Rhodopseudomonas palustris: one gene and its partner. The protein of the gene in region 1 binds, or shares a complex with, the protein of each later gene. Links are inferred from orthologs where the notes say so. Each region holds a gene or a part of one and is shown on either strand. Other genes may lie near its edges. The genes, in order: RPPS3_RS22835 and trxA.

The links.
Region 2: the proteins of RPPS3_RS22835 (region 1) and trxA are in contact, whole or in part, in an NMR structure (PDB 2IPA), measured with the Bacillus subtilis proteins. The link is inferred for Rhodopseudomonas palustris from one-to-one orthologs.

The regions. Positions count from the first base shown.
Region 1 is NZ_CP019966.1:4,914,667-4,922,531, forward strand. What follows is about bases 1,609-4,552. They hold RPPS3_RS22835 (low molecular weight phosphatase family protein), read right to left. Parts: upstream 3,343-4,552; coding sequence 2,875-3,342; downstream 1,609-2,874. Other genes in these bases: RPPS3_RS22830 (AAA family ATPase), read right to left, coding at 1,609-2,551; RPPS3_RS22840 (UPF0262 family protein), read right to left, coding at 3,401-3,892; hisD (histidinol dehydrogenase), read right to left, coding at 3,889-4,552. In the rest of the region: RPPS3_RS22810 (hypothetical protein), read left to right, coding at 1-58; DNA gyrase inhibitor YacG, read right to left, coding at 493-675; RPPS3_RS22825 (Maf-like protein), read right to left, coding at 665-1,288; more of RPPS3_RS22830, read right to left, coding at 1,385-1,608; more of hisD, read right to left, coding at 4,553-5,184; RPPS3_RS22850 (DUF2948 family protein), read right to left, coding at 5,309-5,764; murA (UDP-N-acetylglucosamine 1-carboxyvinyltransferase), read right to left, coding at 5,784-7,073; RPPS3_RS22860 (DUF3551 domain-containing protein), read right to left, coding at 7,223-7,513; RPPS3_RS22865 (hypothetical protein), read left to right, coding at 7,753-7,865. UniProt on the Bacillus subtilis protein: Catalyzes the reduction of arsenate [As(V)] to arsenite [As(III)]. In vitro, can dephosphorylate para-nitrophenyl phosphate (pNPP).
Region 2 is NZ_CP019966.1:80,284-87,953, forward strand. What follows is about bases 1-2,749. They hold trxA (thioredoxin), read right to left. Parts: upstream 1,661-2,749; coding sequence 1,340-1,660; downstream 1-1,339. Other genes in these bases: RPPS3_RS00380 (bifunctional folylpolyglutamate synthase/dihydrofolate synthase), read left to right, coding at 1-84; RPPS3_RS00385 (ATP-dependent DNA ligase), read right to left, coding at 94-1,155; addA (double-strand break repair helicase AddA), read right to left, coding at 1,757-2,749. Also shown: more of addA, read right to left, coding at 2,750-5,242; double-strand break repair protein AddB, read right to left, coding at 5,239-7,670. UniProt on the Bacillus subtilis protein: Participates in various redox reactions through the reversible oxidation of its active center dithiol to a disulfide and catalyzes dithiol-disulfide exchange reactions.

The DNA of each region.
Region 1 (7,865 bases):
GCATCGCTTGGTACACAAATCTGAGATTGAGCCGTCCGCTCAAGCTTATGCTACTTAGAACAGATTGATCTGCTGCGCGGTTGCTGGCGCGGCCCTCGCTCTTCGGCGAATGGCGAGCTTCCGCGGCTTCTCTAAGGCGTCCCTCATTGCCATCCAGAAAGGCGGAAAGAAGGATGGTCCGAGACTCCTCGTCAACGTGACGTATACCTTTGCTGAGGAGCAGGCCGTCTACCACACTGATAGGGCTTAACTTATTGAAGGAATGGACGTCTTCAATAAAATGGTGCCCAGGGGCGGGATCGAACCACCGACACTGCGATTTTCAGTCGCATGCTCTACCAACTGAGCTACCTGGGCGTCGTCCGCCCGGTTCGAAACCGGGGGAGCGCCGGGTTATAGTCAGACACGGCGGCGCTGTCCACCCGTCGTGACGGTGTTTTGCCGGGGAAAAATTCACCGGATCGTCGCACAGCCGCCGCCCGGAATTCCGGCTCAATCCTCTTCGTCGTCGGCGGGCCGGCCGGGAATGGCATAGGAGCCGGACAGCCAGCGATTGAGGTCGACGTCGCGGCAGCGCTCGCTGCAGAACGGGTGCGATTCGGCGGTCGCCAGCTTGCCGCACACCGGGCAGGGCTTGGCGCCGCGTGCGGGCCGCTCGACCGGATCAGCCGGCATTGAGCCAGCCATGGCGGATCGGGAAGCCCTCGCCGCCGAGCAGCGAAATGGTCTCATACAGCGGCAGCCCGACCACGTTGGTGTAGGAGCCGACCAGCTTGACCACGAACGAGCCGGCGATGCCCTGCACCGCATAGCCGCCGGCCTTGCCGCGCCATTCGCCGGAGCCGACATAGCCGACGATGTCCTCTTCGGACAGCCGCTTGAACCGCACCCGGGTCTCGACCAGACGTTGCCGGAACGCCTCCTTGGGCGTGACCAGGCAGACGGCGGTATAGACGCGGTGATTACGCCCCGACAGCAGCCGCAGGCACTGCGAGGCTTCGTCGGTCAGCTCGGCCTTCGGCAGGATGCGGCGGCCGACCGCCACCACTGTGTCGGCGGCGAGCAGATACGAGCCGCGCAGATCGTCGTCGAGCTGGATCGACTGCAGCGCCGCCTCAGCCTTGGCGCGGGCCAGCCGGTTGGCGCAGGCGCGCGGCAGCTCGCCGCGGATCGGCGTTTCGTCAACGTCCGCCGGCCGCAGCGCATCGGGCTCGATGCCGGCCTGGTTGAGCAGCGCGAGCCGTCGCGGCGAGCCGGAGGCGAGAACGAGTTTGGGGCGGCCGAGCATGCGGAACTTTTGATTCGACGGGGTGGCGGGAGAGAGCGCGGAACCTATCGGAAGGCGAGTGCCGGGACAACAGGCGCCGGGCACAGAGCAGGACAGTCAACGCGCCGGCCAGTTCCAGGATGGACGCTCACCATCGCGGACCAGCGTCTCGCTCAGCTCTTTCTCGAGCACGATCTCGCGGCTGTCGGCCTCGCGGCGCAGCGCCGAGACCAGCCCGTCGGCATGCGACACCACAACGATCTGCGAGCGTGTCGCGGCTGCGGCGATCAACCGGGCCAGCGGCGCGAGCAGATCCGGGTGCAGGCTGGCCTCAGGCTCGTTGAGGATCATCAGCTCGGGCGGCCGCGGCGACAGCAGCGCGGCGACCAGCAGCAAATAGCGCAGCGTGCCGTCCGACAATTCCGCGGCTTTCAGCGGACGCAGCAGGCCGTGCTGCGCCATCGCCAGTTCGAAATAACCATCGGCCTCGGACACCTCCAGCCGCGCACGCGGAAAGGCATCGTCGATAGTGGCCGCAAGCGCCTCGTGATCGCCGATCTCCAGGATGGTCTGGATCGCTGCCGCCAGATCGGCACCGTCGCCGCCGAGCACCGGCGTGCGGGTGCCGATCTGCGGCCGCCGCGCCGGCGCATCGCGATCGGTACGCAGCTGATCGTAGAATCGCCAGTCTCGCATCCGATCGCGCAGCAGCAACAGCTCGAGCGCCTCGCGCGGATCGGCGCCGTGAGTCATCATGCTGTCGGCGGGGCTCAGCGACCGATACACCTCGCGCCACTGGCCGCCGTCATCGCGCACCCGCACGAACGGACCGCGCCGTTCGGCAAACGCGTTGGCGCGGCCGAGCAGTTCGCCGGTCCACACGCTCTCGACCTTGATCTCCGGATCGCGCGTGAACCTCGACGCGTGCGGCCCATCCGGCGGCGGCGGCAGGCCGAGATCAATCGCGTAGCCGTAATCCGGGCCAGAGAACCCGAGCTTGATTGCAATGCGGGTGCTGCGCGTCGTCCCCTGCACCGGATGAACGCCGCGTTTCATCGTGCGCGACAGCGTCTCGGGCCCGGCCCACAGCGTCGACGGCAAGCCGCCCTCGGCGGCCAGCGATTGAATCACCCGCCCCTGCGCGATCTCGGCGAGCAGCCGCAACGCGCGATACAGGCTCGACTTGCCGGTGCCGTTGGCGCCGGTGACGACATTCAGCGGCCCGAGCGACAGCCGAACATCACGCAGCGATCGATAGCCCGAGACAGCGAGACGCGTGATCATTGCGATTTCCGATCGTGTACTAGCGCTTGATGGATAGCAGATACCGAGCGAGCGGCCAAAGCACGGAGCCGCAGTCTGCGAAGTGGGCGCGCTTCTCTTTGCATGCTTGCGCCCTTCCCCCCGCGCGGAACGTCATTCCGGGGCGCTCGCGCAGCGAGCGAACCCGAAAGCTCGATGTGCAGGGGGGCCGTGATCCACAAGCTCGGGATTCCGGGGTCGCGCCTGGCGGCGCGCGGCGGATGACAGACGTGAAGAGGTGAGACTACTCAATGCGCAGCGCGAAACAGGGTAATGTTTGACCGGAACAGATCACCGGCTCACAACTACTCGTTCCCGCCGCTGTGGCGGCCGAAGCGTTTGTAGATGCGTTGCATCAGGGAGTCGGCGACTTCGCGGTAGGCGGCGAGCTTCTGTTCGCGGTTGCCTTCGGTGCCGGTGGGATCGTAGGTCGGCCAGTATTCGACGTCGACCGCGTGGGCACGGGTCAACTCCAGCGCCTTGTGGTGCGCCTCCGGCGACAGCGTGACGATCAGGTCGAAGTTCAGCCCCTCGTAATCGTCGAGCTCTTCGAGAGTGGTCGGCTTGTGCTTGGAGATGTCGAGACCGCGCTCGGCCATCACCGCCACGGCGAATGGATCGAGCTCGTGAGTCTTCACGCCGGCGGAGCGCACATACATCGTGCGCGGCGCGATGCCGCGCAGCATCGCTTCGGCCATCGGCGAGCGCACGCTGTTCATGCCGCAGGCGAACAGCACCGCGTGCGGCAGGCCGGTCCGCGACGGCGGTGTCATCACCATCGTCCGCCGCCGCTCGGCCCACGCCAGGTTGCCCCGCGCGCGCCGTGCATCATCAGCCCTTCCAGTGCAGCACGGAAATCAGCGTGAACAGCCGCCGCGCGGTCTCGAAATCGATACGGACCTTGCCGGCCAGCCGCTCCTGCAGCGTGCGCGAGCCTTCGTCGTGGATGCCGCGGCGGCCCATGTCGATGGCTTCGATCTTGTCGGGCGTGGCGGTGCGGATCGCCTGATAGTAGCTGTCGCAGATCATGAAGTAGTCCTTCACGATGCGGCGGAACGGCGTCAGCGACAGCAGATGGGTGATCACCGGCGCACCATCCTCGCGGCGGATGTCGAACATCAGCCGGTTGCCGGTGATGCCGATGTGCAGCGTGAACGGCCCCTCACCCGCGCCCTCGGGCGCGAACAGGTTCTTTTCGACCAGGTCGTAAATCGCGATGGCGCGCTCGTGCTCGATGTCCGGTCCCGAGCGCCCGATCGATTCCTCGTCGAGCGTCACCGCGACGATGCGATTGTTGGAATCGTCTGGTTCCGGATTGCTCATCGCTGATTCAGACGCAGTCCCACCGATCGCGCATGCGCGTCCAATCCTTCGGCCTTGCCGAGCGCCATCGCGGCCGGGCCGAGCGCGGCGAGCTGTTCGGGGCCGCACTTCAGGATCGAGGTGCGCTTCATGAAGTCGAGCACGCCGAGGCCCGACGAGAACCGCGCCGAGCGCGCGGTCGGCAGTACGTGATTGGAGCCGCCGACATAATCGCCGATCGCTTCCGGCGTATGGCCGCCGAGGAAGATCGCGCCGGCGTTGCGAACCTTGGCGGCGAACGCTTCCGGATCGGCGGTCATGATCTCGAGATGCTCGGCCGCAATCGCGTTGGCGAGCGGGATCGCGTCGTCGAGCTTGGCGACCTTGATGATGGCGCCGAACTCGTCCCACGAGGCGCGCGCGATCTTGACCCGCGACAGCGTGTTGAGCTGCGCCGCGACCGCGCGTTCGACGTCGGCGGCGAGCACCGCGCTATCGGTAATCAGAATCGATTGCGCATTGGCGTCGTGCTCGGCCTGCGCCAGCAGATCGGCCGCGATCCAATCCGGATTGGCGGTCTTGTCGGCGACCACGACGACTTCCGACGGGCCGGCGATCATGTCGATGCCGACGCGGCCGAACACCAGGCGCTTGGCAGCGGCCACATAGGCGTTGCCGGGGCCGACGATCTTGGCAACCGGCTGAATCGTCGCGGTGCCATAGGCCAGCGCGGCCACCGCCTGGGCGCCGCCGATGCGGTAGATCTCGGTCGCACCGCCGAGCTTCGCCGCAGCCAGCACCAGCGGATTGAGCGTGCCGCCGGGCGACGGCACCACCATCACCACACGCTCCACCCCGGCAACCTTAGCCGGAATCGCATTCATCAGCACCGACGACGGATAGGCCGCGGTGCCGCCGGGCACGTACAGGCCGACCGCTTCGATCGGGCTCCAGCGCCAGCCGAGCTCGACACCGAGCGGATCGGTGAAGCGATCGTCCTTCGGCAGCTGCCGGCGATGGAAGAACTCGATGCGGTCACGCGCCAGCTTCAGCGCGTCGACCGTCTCGGAATCGCACGCCTTCACGGCGGCTTCGACCTCGTCCTCGCTGATCCGCATGCCGGCGGCATCCAGCGTCAGCCGGTCGAACTTCTCGGTCGCCTCGAGCAGGGCAGCGTCGCCGCGATGCGCCACATCGTCGACGATGGCGCGGGTGGCGGCCTCGATATCCGCCGCGACCTCCCGCTTCATCGCCAGGAAGGCTTTGAATTTGGAAGCAAAATCGGGACTGGCGTTATCGAGACGAAGGGGCATGTCGATTGATCCGGCAGGCGGCTGCGGCGGGGCGGCCTCTGCTCAATGGCGCGGCGCCTTACCGCCGTCAACCCTCATAACCTGCGGGGTTTGGCGGACACCGCGGAGCGACCCTGCAGCGCACTCAGCCGAGTCCACCGAGGTTTTCCGGCGGAGCCTCGCCATCGCCGACGCCGAGCGCGTCCGGACCGAGATCGGTCAGGGCGCATTCGAGGCATTCGACGTCGAGGCGCAGCATGCCGCCGCGGGAGAACATCAGCACCACGCTGCCGCCGGGCGGCTCCGGCGCGATGTAAAATTCGAGGCCGATCAATTCGAGCGCCTCATCCTTGGCGTTCATGTCGATCGCGCGCGACTTGCAGGCCAGCACGCGCTCGAACCGCAGCGCCGCGATCAAGCGGCCGGGGACCGGTTCGCCCGACAGCGTCTGCTCCCAGTCGAGCCGGTGGAGGCCGATCACCAGGCGCTTCTCGGCCTGGCGCCAGACGATATCGCCGATCTCGACCCGGGCGTCCTGCACATGCGCGGAGATCACCGCAAGATCGTCGGGATCGAAGGCAAGCAGCTTGAGATCGCCCACGGCCGGCCCCTTCGCGGCGTCAGCCGCTGATGCGCTCGATATTCGCGCCGCAGGCCGACAGCTTCTCTTCGAGCCGTTCGAAACCGCGGTCGAGATGATAGATGCGGTTGACCATGGTCTCGCCTTCGGCGGCGAGCGCCGCGATCACCAGCGACACCGAGGCACGCAGGTCGGTCGCCATCACCGGTGCGCCGCGCAGCCGATCAACGCCGTCGATGGTCGCGGTCTCGCCGTCGAGCGAGATCTTGGCGCCGAACCGCGCCAGCTCCTGGACGTGCATGAAACGGTTTTCGAAGATCGTCTCGGTGATGTGCGAGGCGCCCTTGGCGCGGGTCATCAGCGCCATCAGCTGCGCCTGCAGATCGGTCGGGAAGCCCGGGAACGGCGCGGTGGTGACGGTCACCGGGCTGATGCCGGCGCCGTTGCGCGAAACCTTGATGCCGTCGTTGTTGACCGTGATGGTGGCGCCAGCCTGGCTCAGCACGTCGAGCGCCGCCTGCAGCAGCTCGGGACGGGCACCGGAGAGCTGGACCTCGCCGCCGGCCATCGCCACCGCCATCGCATAGGTGCCGGTCTCGATCCGGTCCGGCAGCACGGTGTGGCGTGCGCCGTGCAGCTTGGCGACGCCCTCTATGGTGATGCGCGGCGTGCCGGCGCCGGTGATCTTGGCGCCCATCTTGTTGAGGCAGTCGGCGACGTCGACGATCTCCGGCTCGCAGGCGGCGTTGTCGATGATGGTGGTGCCCTTGGCGAGCGCCGCCGCCATCACCGCCACATGGGTGCCGCTGACCGTGACCTTGGGAAACGTGATGGTCGCGCCTTTGAGGCCGCCCGGCGCCTTGGCGATGACGTAGCCGCCGTCGATCGTGATCTCGGCGCCGAGCTTTTCCAACGCCATGATCAACAGGTCGACCGGCCGGGTGCCGATCGCACAGCCGCCCGGCAGCGACACCTTTGCTTCATGCATCCGCGCCACCAGCGGCGCGATCACCCAGAAGCTGGCGCGCATCTTCGACACCAGATCATAGGGCGCGGTGGTGTCGACGATGGTCTTGGCGGAGATGTGCAGGGTCTGGCCCTGATATTCATGATCGCCCGGGCGCTTGCCCGCCGCCATGATGTCGAGCCCATGGTTGCCGAGGATCCGCTGCAGCAGCGCGACGTCGGCGAGCCGCGGCACATTGTCGAGGATCAGGGTCTCGTCGGTGAGCAGGGCCGCGATCATCAGGGGCAGCGCCGCGTTCTTGGCCCCCGAAATCGGGATAGTGCCCCGCAACTCGTTGCCGCCGATGATCTTGATCCGATCCATGCCGATTCCCGCTGATTTGCTGTGGAATTATACGGCAGGAGCGCCGCCCGTGGCAAAAGCGTGGAATTTGAGGCGATTTCAAGGGCGGGGCGGTCGCGGCAGGCCCTGAGCGGCCTGCCGGCTTTGTCGACGAGGGGCCGAAATCCGCCTTACCAGCGCTGGCCGTAGGTCCGGTAGTCGCGGTGGCGCGGCTCGCGGAACGCAGCCCGCGGGTTGACGATGCAATCGGCCAGCCGGCCCGAGGCAGCGGCCCGGCACTGCCCATACGAGGCGTAATTGCAGTCGCCCGGATAGCCGTAGCCGGGCGAGGTCAGGCAGTAGGGATAGTCGCGCGCTTCAGCCGGGGTTGCCGCCGAGAACAGACCGGCACCGGCAAGGACGGCGGCGAACGCGAGGGCGGCTGTGCGCGGCGTCGCGCCACTCTTCAATTTCGATAGCATTCCTTGATCCTCCGTGATCTGCCGCACCAACCGAGCTTCGGCTTTGTCGTTCCTGCTCGGCGAATGGTTCGCAGCACCGTGATAGCAGCGCAAGCTTCGGCCGCCGCCCCGCATCACGTTTTGATACCACGAGTTTTGCCGATGTGACCGCATTCCGTCGTGCGCGCCGGAACGACGTCGCTAGGCCGCGGTTGGTGAGCCAGTCGGTGCAATCGCACCATTCACCCGATGGAGGTTCTATGACATCCCGACTGACTCGATTGACTGGTGTTGCTGCCGCCGCGCTGCTGGCGACCACGATGGCCGCGGCTGCGCAGAGCCAGACCGATTCCCGCGGCAACGCGATGGGCTC
Region 2 (7,670 bases), 4.8 Mb from region 1 along the record:
GAACTCCCGCCGCGGATCCTGATCACCGGATCATTGTATCTCGCCGGCCATGTGCTGAACCTCAACGGCACACCACCGAACTAATCGTTCGGCTCACGCCAGCAGCTTGATCGGATCGACCTGCTTCTGCGCGAGCTGGTCCATCGTGCATTGCCGCGGCGCCTTGTCGGGGCGCCAGCGCAAGAGGCTGGTGCCGTGGCGGAAGCGTTCGCCGCTGAAATGATCGTAGCAGACTTCGACCACCAGCTTCGGAGCAAGCGGCTGCCACTCGGCCGAGCGCGCCGTCGACCATCGGCTGGGGCCGCCCGGCGCATTGCCGGTGAAACCCTCGCCGGGCAGCTCTTCGAGCTTGTCGGTCAGCGCCGGTTTCTCGGTCCGCTTCAGCGCCGAGGTGAAGCCGACGTGATGCAGCAGGCCGGCCTTGTCATAGAGACCGAGCAACAGCGAGCCGACCACCTTGCGGCCGTTAAGCGGCGCGCTGGCGTAGCGGAAGCCACCGACCACGCAATCGGCGCTGCGAAACTTCTTGATCTTCTGCATGCCGTCGCGATTGCCGGACTGGTAGGCGAGGTCGCGCCGCTTGGCGATCACGCCGTCGGAGCCGCCGCCGGCCTGCGCCAGCCACTTCGCGGCCTGCTTGTCACTGGTGGTGGCCGGCGACAGCCGGAACGTCGGATGGCCCTTGAACTGCGCTTTCGCAAAGACTTCGAGCGCCTTGCGCCGCTGCGTCAGCGGCTGCGCCGCCAGCGCGTCGTCGCGCGGGCTCGCTAACAGATCGAACACCAACAGCAGCGCCGACGTCTCGACCGAGAGCTTGTTCACCCGGCTCGCGGCAGGGTGAATCCGCTGCAGCAGCGCATCGAACGAAAACCTCCGCCCCTGCGGCACGACGATCTCGCCGTCGAGCACGAAGCGCTCGGCCTTCAGCTGCAGCGCCGCCGCAACTAATTCGGGGAAGTAGCGGGTGAGGTCTTCCCCCGATTTCGACCACAGCGCGACAGCATCGCCGCTCCGTACCATCAGGCAGCGAAAGCCGTCCCATTTCGGCTCGTATTGCCATTGCGGTCCGCTCGGAATCGCATCGACCGACCGCGCCTCCATCGGCGCGAGCGGCGCGGCGCGGGTCTTGGTGATGGATGATTTCCGCTCAGCCACGATACGAACCCACTGGTTGCGAATGGCCCCATCCCCGTCATGGCGAGCGTAGCGAAGCAATCCAGCGCGCCGAGCACGGGGCTGGATTGCTTCGTCGCTTCGCTCCTCGCAATGACGAGAGGCCGAAACGCAAAACGGCCGGCGGAATGCCGGCCGTTTCAGAACGTTCGTGGCGCGTCCGAGTTCAGACCGCTGCGCTGATCCACTGCTGCAGCTTGGCCTTCGGCGCGGCGCCGACCTGGCGCGAGGCCATCTCGCCGCCCTTGAAGATCATCAGGGTCGGGATCGACATCACGCCGTACTTCGAGGCAGTGACCGGGCTCTCGTCGACGTTGAGCTTCACGATCTTGACCTTGTCGCCCATCGCCCCGGCGATTTCGTCGAGCGCCGGCGCGATCATGCGGCACGGGCCACACCACTCGGCCCAGAAGTCCACCACCACAGGCCCCTGGGCGTTGAGAACCTCGTTTTCGAAATCGGCGTCTGACACCTTACCAACGGCCATAGGATACCTCGTGAAACCGGATGAAGAGCGGCGGCGGGAATCGCGCCGTGATGACGGGTGAACGTAGGAACGCGCCGCGGTGCGGTCAAGCACGGCTCACGGCACCGTCAGATCGGCCTGCTCCGCGTCCAGCGCAGAGGCCGAAATCTCCATTATTTCAGCGACTTCGGTCCAGAGCAGAGCGGCCCGGACGGTGCGCTGTGGATAGATCGCGCCGAGCACCGCCCGGTAGCGGGCGAGCTGGCGGACGTAACTGCGCGGCGCCTCGGCCTCGACCCGCGGCGGCGCGTGGTTGGTCTTGTAATCGACGATCAGGACTTCGGTTTCGGTCACCACCAAGCGGTCGATCTGGCCGGACACCAGCACCGGCCCGCCGCGCCGCTGCAGCCGGCCGACAATCGGCACCTCGGCGCGGCTGCCTGGACCGAACACCGCCGCAAACCTGGCATCGGCAATCAGCCCGAGGACCTGGGCGGCGAGCGCGCCGCGCTCCTCCTCGCTCCAGTCCGCCGCGTTGCGGGCGAGGAAACGTCCAGCGGCGGCGGAGCGATCGGCCGCGGCGATCTCCGGCAGCGATTGCAGCAGCCGGTGCACCAGCGTGCCGCGCTGCAGCGCGCGGCTGCGACTGGCGTCGGATTCCCCTGGCCGCAACCGGCGCCGATCATCATCGTCGGCATCCGAGGGCCGCAGCACCTGTTCGGCGGACGGCAAGCCGGGCGCCGGCCGGCGCAGCCAGTCCGGCAGGGACGGTGCCGCGGTCTCGTGGCTCGGCGCCGCCTGGCCGGTTTCCTCGATCACGTCCTCCGGCCGGCAATAGCGCTTGATCACGCCGTCGGGCGGGACCGGCTGCATCACCAGCCCGGAGGATTCCAGCCCTTTGCTGATCAGGTCGTACCAGGAATGCGGCCGCACTTCGTTGCGATTGCCCGGCATGCAGCCGCCGACGATCAGCCGGTCGGCCGCGCGGGTCATCGCGACATAGAGCAGCCGGCGATACTCGTCCTCGGTCTCCTCGATCATCGTGCTGCGCGCCTGCTCGACGACGCTCGGATCGTCGGCCTTGCGGCCCGCCCACACCATCGCGGCGACCGAGCCCGGCGCGGCGTTGCCGCCCGGCAGCCGGATCAGATTGAGCCGCTGGGTGTCGGCCGGCGACGAGGTGGTGTCGATCAGGAACACCACCGGCGCTTCCAACCCCTTGGCGCCGTGCACCGTCATCACCCGGACTTCGTCGCGGGAGATCTCCATGTCGCGCTTGATCTCGGTGTCGGCCTCACGCAGCCACGCCATAAAGCCCTGCAGCGACGGCGCGCGCTTCTGCTCGAAGCTCAACGCCAGTTCGAGAAATTCGTCGAGCGCATCATTGGCCTCCGGCCCGAGCCGGCGCAGGATTCGGGCGCGGCCGCTGTCGCTGCCATCGCCGCCGAGCAGCCAGGCGTAGAATCCGAACGGCGTTTCGGCTTGCGCCCGTGCCGCGTAGCTCTCCAGCCGGCGCTGCACGGCCGCAAACTTCTGATCGCCCGCGGCATGATCGGCGAGCGCGGCACGGAGCGAGCCCTTGCGCTGCCAGGCCAGCTTGAACAGGTCGTCGTCATCGAGCCCGAACAGCGGGCTCTTCAGCGCCACTGCGAGAGCCAGATCATCCTGCGGCAGCAGCAGCGCATCGGCGAGGTTCATCAGGTCGATGATCGCGATGTGCTCGGTCAGCTTCAGCCGGTCGGCGCCCGCGACCGGAATGCCGCCGCGCTTCAGCGCCTGGATCACCGCGTCGAACGCCGAACCGCGCCGCCGCACCAGGATCAGCACGTCGCCATAGCTCAGCGGCCGGCGTCGTCCCATCGGACCGGTCTGGGTGCCGCGCGCGATCAGTGCACCGATCTCGGCCCGCACCTTGTCGGCAAGCCGGACCTCGGGACTGGTTTCGGACACCGCATCGAACGGCGCCTGCCAGCCTTCGATTTGCTGACGATCGTCCGGCACTTCGAGCGGCCACAGATCGATCAGGCTCGGCCCGGCATCGGCGAGCGACTGATGCAGCGGATAGGTCGAGTCGGCGTGGATGCTGCGGTAGATCGCCGGGTCACGAAATACGTGATCGACCGATTGCAGGATCGCCGCACCGGAGCGGAACGAGTAGTTGAACGAAACCTTCTCGAAGGTCAGGCCGGCGCCGGTGAACCGCCGCTGCAACAGGTCACGCCACTCGGCGAACTCCTTCGGCACCGCGCCCTGGAACGAGAAGATCGACTGCTTCTCGTCGCCGACCGCGAAGATAGTGCGCCGGACGCCGTCGCGGGCACCCTCGCCAGCGGTGAATTCGTCGATCAGCCGGGCGACGATCTTCCACTGCTTCGGCGACGTATCCTGCGCCTCGTCGATCAGCACGTCATCGACGCCGCGGTCGAGCTTGAAATGCACCCACCCGGCCGCGCCGCTGTCGAGCATCGCCAGCGTCTTGTCGATCAGGTCGTCGTAATCGAGCAGACCGCGTTCGCGCTTCTCTCGCGCGATGTTGCCCGCGACCTGCGCGGCGATCACCAGCAGCGCTCGCGTGCGTTCGCGCAATGCCAATGCGCGGCGTCGCTCGAGCAGCCCGGCAAGCCGGGCGCCTTCGCGCTGCAGCCTTTCGGCGAGGCCGGGCGCGCCGTCGCCGAGCTTCTTGGTGATAAGGCTTTTGCGCAGGCCGCTATCCTTGGTGAAGAACACCTGGAGATAGGCCTCGATCTGCGCCGCATCGGCCAGCGCCAGCGCGGCACGCAACCGCCTGCCCTGCGCCTGATCGTTGGCGCTACCGCCTTCGAAGGTCGCCGCGACCGCAGCCCATTCCGATCGCGGCAGGTTCGGGCCGTCGACGATGTCGCGATCGGCCGCTTCACAGCTATCGTCCGGCGCCACGCCGAGGGTCGCGGACAATTGCGCCATCGCGCGTTCGACGCTGCCGGCCTGCGCCACCCACGCCATGAAGCGATCGCGGCTCATGCAGGCTTCCTGCACCACATCGCGGAAGGTGACGTCGGCGGCGCTGGTCATCGCGAACGCCAGTGCGCGCCCGGCGTCACTCTCCGGCGCCGCGGCGGCGCGCAGCAGCACGTCGAGGCTCGCGCGCTGCATCAGTTCGGCCTGATCGCGGTCGTCGAGCACGCTGAACCGAGCCGGCACGTTGGCCTCGAACGGAAACTGCTGCAGCAACCGGGTGCACAGCGCGTGGATGGTCTGCACCTTCAGCCCGCCGGGCGTCTCCAACGCGCAGGCAAATAGTTTTCGCGCCTGTGCCAATAGCGAAGGACCGACCGTTTTGACGCCGGTGGCGCGGATCGCGTCGGCCAGCGCGTCGTCGTCGAGCTTCACCCAGTGGCCGAGCGTGGTGAACACCCGCTCAGCCATGTTGGCGGCGGCCGCCTTGGTGAAGGTGATACACAGGATGCGCTCCGGCGAAACGCCGTCGAGCAGCAGCCGGATCACGCGCTGCACCAGCACATGGGTCTTGCCAGAGCCGGCGTTGGCGGAGACGAACACCGATGCCGACGGATCGGAGGCGATCTCCTGCCGGGCGCGGGCTTCGTTGGGAATGACACGGCTCATGACGACGTGTCTCCGCGACCGCCGGCCGCCGACCATTCCTTGATCCGCGCCAGATCATCATAGGTGCCGTAGCGCTGCGACCACATCGACAGCACCAGCGAGCGATAGGGCTGCTTCTCGTCCTCGAAGCGGCGGACTAATCCTTCCAGCTTGGCACGCGCCTCATCCGCGGCATCGTCAGGGTGCTGCGGCTCGTCCTTGCGTTCGATCTTGAGTTCCAGCACGCGCTCATCGCCCGGCGGCGTATTGCCGCTGAGCTTGACGTAAGTGAGCTCGCTCACTGAGGCGGCAGCCGGAATATCCGCAAAGCCACCGTCGCGCAGAATTGCCGCCTCCAGTGTGAGCTGCGGCGACAGCCCCATTCGCACCTGCTTGCCGGTCGGCGGATGGCCGGTCTTGTAGTCGAGGATCGCGTAGCTGCCGTCGTCGCGCCGTTCGATGCGGTCGGCGCGCGCCGACAGTTCGAAATTTCGCTCTCCACCAAGCGGGATCATCAGCGTGCCGCGGCGCTCCGCCTGCACCTGCACGACCCCGGTGCGGCGCTGCTGCTCCCACGCGGCAAACCAGGTGGCGATCCGCAGGAAGCGCGGCCACCACAGCGCGCGGGCCTCGGCATGATCCATCAGCGGCGCAAAGTGTTTTTGGCCGATTTGGCGCAGCGCCGTCACCGGATCGTCCGGCAGAGCTTCCTGGTAGCGCTCGGTGAATTCGCCGAGCGCCGCATGGATCGCCGAGCCGCGATCGGCGCCCGACAGCGGCATGTCGACCGGATCGAGCGGCGACAGGCGCAGGATGTACTTGGCGTAGATCGTGTACGGATCGCGCAGCCAATCCTCGATCGCCGTCACCGGCAGTTTCAGCGGCCGTGCGATCCGCGGCGGCCTCGGTGCAGGCTGCGCGATCGGCGCCACGCTCTCAGGGCGATCGAGTTCGTGCGTGTAGTCGAGATAAGTCTGCCCGCGCGCCTTCATCGCCTTCCAGCGATCTTCTCCGGCGACCGCTTCGAGCCGGTGCAGGAAGCGCGACGCCACCGCGGGCGCACCGCCGACCTTGGCGGCGTGGGTGATGAATACCTCATCGGCGCCGAGCGCCTGCGCGAAGTCGTGTGCCGACAGGCCGATGCGGCGCTCCGGCAGATCGAGGCCCAGTTCGTGCCGCATCGGGCGGCTCAGCCATGGGTCGATCCGCGGTGCCGGCGGCCAGACACCCTCGACCAGGCCGCCGAGCACAACCCGGTCCTGCTGCGTCAGACGCGCTTCGAGCGGACCGTAAATGCGGATCGGCGCTTCGGCACGTTCGGGACGGCGGACTACGCGATCGCCGAACGCGGTCTCGAACACTTCGCCATAGTCGCGCGCCGCGGCCAATACGCCACTCGCCGGTCCAACTGCGGCGAGATCGTCGAATGCCCGCAGCAGTGCCGAACCTTGCGGGCCTTCGAACGCTTCGACGATGCCGTCATGATCGGCCGTCAACGCCTTCAAGACGTCGCGATGTCGCGCGCTGATCTCGCACAGATCGAGCGGGCTCGGTCCGAACGTCTCCAAGGGCGCGAGCGCGGCCTTGAACTCGGCGATCAGTTGCTGCGCTTCGTCGAGGCTCGGTTCGGACAACCGCGTGCGCGGCTCGGACGGATGCAGCGCGCTGGCCTCGCCGCGCTTCAGCTTGGCAAGCTCGTCGCGGAAGATCGCGAATTCTTTGGTAAGCCCGTCGCAGCCGGCGGGTGGCCGAGGCCCGCGCAGCAGCGCCAGCTCCAGCGTCTCGATCGCGCTACGCCAGCCATGGTCGTGGCGGCCGAGCCGCAGCAGCGGATGCTTGAGCAGCGCCAGCAGCGTCGCCGGTTCGCAGCCTTCGAGCGCAGTCTCGGCCGCGAGTCGTGCGAAGATGCCGGGCTGCGTTTCCATCAGCGAGTCGCCGCCGGAATCGTCGACCGGCAGATGCCAGCGGCCGAGCGCGGCGACGACGCGGCGCGCCAACGCGCGATCCGGCGTGACCAGCGCTGCGGTCTTGCCCTGCTCACGTGCCTCGCGCAGCACCACCGCGATCGCCAGCGCCTCGGCTTCCGAATTCGGCGCTTGGATCAGCGTCAGTCCGTCAGTGCCTTCACCGATCAGGCGATAGACCTCGGTGTCCTTCAGCCGGTCGTGCCACACCGCCGTCGCCGACGACGGCCGTAGCGCCTCGGAGGCGAGGAGTTCGCGGCCGTGCCGCGCCGGCGTGCCGAGTTGCTGCACATCCCGTCGTGTCACGCCCATCCGGTCGAGCAGGCCATGCATGGCGTATTGCGGATGGTTCGGCGATGGCGGCGTGCCGAGCTTGCCCTGCCGGTCGCGGCTGCCGCCGATCAGATCCCACGCCGCATTGTCGAGATCGACATCGAGGCCGGGTAGCACCACCGCGCCGTGAGGCAATCGCGCGATCGCGGTGA